One region of the Butyricicoccus faecihominis genome, then DNA from elsewhere that is predicted to be linked to it. Evidence: predicted binding sites of a transcription regulator. Region 1 holds the regulator's gene; the other holds the start of a gene.

Region 1 (3,139 bases):
TGTTTACGCGGTAGTCGGTGCCCATGTGACGCTTAATAGAAATAATGGTACGGTCAGCGTTGGTTACAGCCTGGCGCTTAGCGACCTGACCGATCATACGCTCGCCGTCCTTGGAAAATGCAACAACAGACGGAGTGGTGCGCGCACCCTCAGCGTTAGGGATGACTACGGCTTCGCCGCCCTCCATAACAGATACACAAGAGTTCGTCGTACCAAGGTCAATACCAATGATCTTACCCATAATAAATACACTCCTTAATAGTTAGGATTTAGTTTACTTTAATTAATAGTTAGTAATCAGTTTGCAACCTTCACCATCGCATGGCGAATAACCTTATCGCCGATCTGGAAGCCCTGCTGGAAGGTTTCCGCGATAACATTCTCACCGAGGCTTTCATCCTCAACGTGCATAACCGCGTTGTGGAAGTTCGGATCGAATGCGGTGCCTGCGGTAGCGTCGATGACGGTGACGTTAATGCCCTTGAGGCTTTCGGTCAGCTGCGTCATGGTCAGCTCGACACCCTTTTTATATTCGGTGTCGGCGGTCTCTGCCTTGAGCGCCCGCTCGAGGTTATCGTAGGTCGGCAGCAGTGCGGTTACGGCGCGGCTGACTGCATCGGTGTACGCCTGCTCGCGCTCGCGCTGGCTGCGCTTGCGGAAGTTGTCGTACTCCGCCGCCATGCGGAGATAACGATCGTTCAAGTCGTTATACTTGGCTTCCCAGTCCGTCGCGGGCTTTGCATCAGCCTTAGCGGTCTCCTCTGCGGGAGCCTCGGTCTTTACCTGCTCCTGCTCTTCCGCCTCCGGCTTTGTCTTTTTGCTCATGTCGTTTTGTGCCTCCGTTTACAGGAAATCAATGATTTCCGTCTTTTTCATCTAAAAATGTCTCGGCAATCAGCTTGTTCAGCCCTTTTGCAAAGCGGCTGAGCTGTGCGGACAGCTTGGCGTAATCCATGCGGGTCGGACCCACGATGCCGATCGCACCCTGACCGATCTTGCCGATATCGTATTTTGCGTAAATCGCCGAGGTTTCACTCAGCGGGTTTTCACCGTTTTCCGGTCCGATGAAGAACTGGATGCCGTCGATCTTGCGGGTGGCCGGCAGCAGGTGCTTACGGTCGTCCTCCATGTAATCGAGCAGCGTCTGCGCCTTTTTCGTATCGCGGTACTCCGGAAAACGAAGCAGCTTGCTGGCACCGTCGAGGTAAACCTTCTGGTCGCTCAGCTCGGTGATCAGCTCTGCGATGTACTCGGCCACCGGAGCGAGCAGCGCGGTCAATCCCGCGGCGCGGCGCACAATGTCGAATCGCTCGGCGGTGATGCTCGAGAGCGGCAGTCCGGTCAACGTCTGGTTGAGCACATAGGTGAGCAGCTCGGCCTCATCCTTGGAGACCTCGGCCACCGTGCGGACCATTTTATTCTTGACCGTGCCCGAATCCGTAACTACTACGATTACGAAATTCATCTTATCGACTGCAATGATCTCAAACTGCCGGATGGCGATCTGCGTCATGGCCGGTGTGATAGCAACCGACGCGTAATTCGTCAGACTGGTGAGCAGCTTGCCGGCTTCCTGAATGAGGTGGTCAAGCTCGCGTACCTTGGTAAGCACACTGTTCTGCAGTGCGTTTCCGTCCTCCGCATTGTCGGCCGGGCGCTCCATCAGTTCATCCACATACAGTCGATAACCCTGCGGTGAGGGGATTCGTCCCGCAGAGGTGTGCGGCTTTTCGAGGTAGCCCATGTCCTCCAGTTCACTCATCTCATTGCGGATGGTGGCGGACGAGAACGGCAGCTCGTGTCCCTCGGTCAATGCCTTGGAGCCAACCGGTTCAGCCGTGCGGATGTAATCGCCGATGATGGCTTTGAGTATTTGTTTTTTACGTTCCGAAAGCTCCACCGAAGCAGACTCCTTTCTTTCGGTTGTTAGCACTCCATCTCCCCGAGTGCTAAACTTAATTTACCACCACATACGGACAAAGTCAAGTGCTGTTTGTGAACAATTTATGAAATGATGGTCGGAATTTTATCACACTCGTCTGCCGAGTGCTGAAATGCCAATTTTCACCGTATGAAAAATGCTCTGATTTGGTCGTTTTTCCTTGCGTTCGCGTCCACGCAGTGATAGAATTACTATGAGAGAGACAGGCAATCGTTCGATTGCCGTAGAGAGAAAATCCGCTCTATAAAAAGGAGAACAAACATGAAGGAAATCAAAGTTGGCATCGTTGGTTTGGGCCGCCTCGGTTCGGTACACGCGCAGAATCTCGCGTTCAAGATTCCCGGCTGCAAGCTGGTCGCTGCCTGCTCGCTCGTGCAGAAGGAGCTGGACTGGGCAAAGGACTACCTCAAGGTAGAGTACACCACCACGGACTACAAGAAAATGGTTGACGAGGCAGACATTGAAGCTGTCGTTATCGTCTCCTCCTCTCCGGAGCACTGCTGGATGATCGAGTACGCGCTCGATGCAGGCAAGCACGTCTTCACCGACAAGCCGCTCGGCTGCTCGCTCGAGGAGTGCAAGCGCGCTGAGGCTGCCGTTGAACGTCACCCGGACAAGATCTTCTTCCTTGGCTTTATGCGCCGCTACGATCCGTCCTACGCGGATGCAAAGGCACAGATCAACGCAGGCCGCATCGGCAAGCCGTATCTGGTAAAGGCTACCGGCCTGGACCCGGAAGCACTGGTCGAGAGCTGCATCAAGTTCTCCAAGACCTCGGGCGGCATCTTCATTGACGCGGCTTCGCACGACATTGACCTGATGCGCTGGTTCCTCGGCGGTGAGGTTACCGAGGTTTACGCCGCGGGCACCAACTTCAAGCACCCCGAGTTTGCCGAGAACGGTGACACCGAGACCGGCATGGCAATGCTCAAGTTTGACAATGGCACGGTCGCTTTCCTGCACGTTGGCCGCACTGCACCGCACGGCTACCACACCGAGACCGAAATCGTCGGCACCGAGGCGCATATCCGCGTAGCCGGTGTACCGTGGAAGGACCGTGTAATGGTTTACGATCAGTACGGTGCCCGTCAGGAGATCGTCGAGAACTTCCCGCAGCGTTTCGCAGAGGCGTACCTGCTCGAAATGGTGGACTTTATCGACTGCATCCAGAAGGACCGCAAGCCCGAGCTGACCGTT
Region 2 (3,139 bases), on a different contig from region 1:
CTCACGATTTAATGGTTGAGATCCCAGTCGATGGGGTCGATGCCGTGCGCTTCGAGAAACGCATTGCATTTGGAGAAGTGCTTGCAGCCGAAAAAGCCGTTGTACGCCGACAGAGGAGAGGGATGCACGCTTTCGAGCACGAGGTGCTGCGGTGCAGTGATGAGTTTCTTCTTGCTGCGGGCATTGCCGCCCCAGAGCAGAAAGACGATCGGCTGCTCATGCTCGTTCAGCTTTTCGATTATATGGTCGGTGAAGGTCGTCCAGCCGAGGTTTTTATGGCTGTTCGCCTGCCCGCGGCGTACGGTCAAAGTCGTGTTCAGCATGAGCACACCGCGCTCCGCCCACTTGGTGAGCGTGCCGTCCTTGGGAGGTACAATGCCGAGATCACTCTGCAGCTCCTTGAAGATGTTCTGCAGGCTCGGAGGCGGCTGAACACCCGGCTGAACCGAGAAGCAAAGTCCGTGCGCCTGTCCGGGACCGTGATACGGGTCCTGCCCGAGAATGACGGCCTTGACCTTGGAATACGGCGTGTACCGCAGAGCGTTAAAGATGTTCTCTGCCGCCGGATAGATGGTCTGCTCGGCGTATTCCTTTTTCAGCCAGTAGCGAATGCGCTTGTAATAATCCTGCTCAAACTCACCGGCAAGGATCTCGTCCCAATCGTTGCCAAGATGTACCATGCTATCACTCCAAAATTGTTTTCTTACCTTTAGTATAGCATAGGAAAGGGGGTGTGTCAAAATTGAGAATGGATAGGGAGCGTCCTATCGCGCAGACAGTTCGTCCTATCCGGGCTGCACCGGTCGCAGACACAGGTTTTCCGGTGTGCCCGAACTGCGAAGGTGGTTCGCCATTGCCGGGCGAGGATTCCGCCGCTGCGGCGGTGAGGAACGTGCGGCGTCCGCCGCGGGGACAAAAAGGAAGGGACACCCATGGTTTCCCTTCCTCTTTGAACTCCTACCTTTCCTTTGCTTGATAGTACGGCGGTAATGGTAGAGAGGAGACCGCTCCGAAAAGGAGTACGGCAGTCGGGTTACCGTTCCGTAGGGGCGCGCATTGCGCGTCCATTCCTCTACCTATTCGCAGTGCCAGATACCGTACTGCTACACAGGCGGCTTACTCCACGCAGGCGCGGCATACCCGTGCCGCGCAAATTTTTTGCTTGTGCAGATTATCCAAATCCTACGGATATAGGCGATATGCACCCGTAATCGTGTTGCGCGGCACTGTTGTGCCGCGCCTGCGTAGACCCAAATTGGATGTAGCAGTACGGTATCCGACACTACGAATAGGCGGATACAACGCGGAACGAAAAATCCTCTGCCGCACTCTTTTTTTCGCAGCGGTCTCCTTCTACCGTTACCGCCGTGCCCTCTAAGGGAAAAGGGGAGATTCACAAGAGGGTGGAAAACCGCAGGTTGTCTACCCTCTTGTGCGCCTGCCGCGCGCAGCGGCACTCCCCGCCGTGGTTCACGGAAAAATTCTCCGCCCGAATAGGGTGAACCGCCTGCACGGTTCGGGCATATCCAATTCTCAATTTCGATTTTGAACAAACCATGAATTTTACAAACCCTACTTGATTTTTTTGCGCAATAGGCTTATTATATCAATGTTGGCACTCGGTGATTGAGAGTGCTAATACCGAACAACAAACACAGAGGTGTATGTAATCATGGCAACCAAGCAGTTTAAGGCAGAATCCAAGCGCCTGCTCGATTTGATGATCAACTCTATTTATACGCACAAGGAGATTTTCCTGCGTGAGCTGATCTCCAACGCATCCGACGCAACGGATAAGCTCTACTATAATGCAATGAAGGAAGGCAAGACCGGCATCACCCGCGACAGTCTGCCGATCGAGCTGACGCTCGACAAGGCAAACCGTCGCTTTATCATCGAGGACCACGGCTGCGGCATGACTGCCGAGGAAATGGAGAACAACCTCGGTACGATCGCGCATTCCGGTTCGCTGGCGTTCAAGAACGAAAACGAAAAGCAGGACGACATCGACATCATCGGTCAGTTCGGCGTTGGCTTCTATGCGGCATTTATGGTCGCAAAGCATGTTGAGGTCGTATCCCGTGCGGCAGGCAGCGACGAGGCCAACCGCTGGGAGTCCGACGGTGCGGACGGCTACACGGTTGCACCGTGCGAAAAGGCAGAAAACGGCACGAAGATCGTGCTGACCATCAAGGACAATACGGAGAACGAGAATTACGATGAATTCCTCGAGCCGTACCGCATTCAGGGTCTGGTAAAGAAGTATTCCGATTACATTCGCTACCCGATCAAGATGGATATGACGCGCTCCCGCATGAAGGAGAAGCCGGCAGATGCAGGCGATGACTACAAGCCGGAGTGGGAGGAGTACACCGAGAATGAGACCCTCAATTCCATGGTTCCGATCTGGAAGAAGTCCAAGAAGGAGCTGAAGGACGAGGATTACAACAGCTTCTATACGCAGAAGTTCTACGATTATCAGCCGCCGCTGTGCCATATCCATTCCAGTGTGGAAGGCGCGGTAACGTATACGGCAATGCTGTTCATCCCGTCTCACGCGCCGATGGACTACTACACCAAGGATTATGAGAAGGGTCTGCAGCTGTACTCCAACGGCGTACTCATCATGGACAAATGCGCGGATCTGCTGCCCGATCATTTCAGCTTTGTACACGGCATGGTCGATACGGCAGATCTGTCGCTCAACATCTCCCGTGAGATGCTGCAGCACGACCGCCATTTGAAGGCCATTGCGCAGAGCCTTGAGAAGAAGATCAAGAGCGAGCTGCTCAAGATGCAGAAGGATAAGCGCGAGGATTATGAGAAGTTCTGGGCAGCATTCGGCCGTCAGATTAAGTACGGTGCTTATGTTGAGTACGGCGCGCACAAGGAGCTGCTGCAGGATCTGCTGATGTACCATTCCTCCACGGAGGACAAGCTGGTATCGCTTGCGGAGTACGCTTCCCGCATGAAGGAAGACCAGAAGTATATCTACTATGCTTGCGGCGAGACCATTGACAAGATCAAGCTGCTGCCGGTTATGGAAACGCTGTCCGACAAGGGCTACGAGGTGCTGTGTATGGATGACAGCATTGATGAGTTCTGCGTCAAGATGCTCGCTAAGTACAACGATAAGGAA

Evidence for each region. Region 1 encodes HrcA, which represses chaperone genes, less so after heat shock. Its sites were predicted from a motif close to TGTTAGCACTCNNNNNNNNNGAGTGCTAACA; they were not measured.
Region 2: the regulator HrcA is predicted to act here: its motif matches at 1,611-1,641, upstream of htpG (molecular chaperone HtpG).

What each region holds. Positions count from the first base shown of each region.
Region 1 is NZ_BMQH01000001.1:3,827-6,965, reverse strand. It holds gene dnaK (molecular chaperone DnaK) at 1-241, opposite strand, end outside; gene grpE (nucleotide exchange factor GrpE) at 298-825, opposite strand; gene hrcA (heat-inducible transcriptional repressor HrcA) at 854-1,900, opposite strand; gene IEY11_RS00025 (Gfo/Idh/MocA family protein) at 2,204-3,139, shown strand, end outside.
Region 2 is NZ_BMQH01000008.1:91,398-94,536, forward strand. It holds gene ung (uracil-DNA glycosylase) at 9-680, opposite strand; gene htpG (molecular chaperone HtpG) at 1,673-3,139, shown strand, end outside.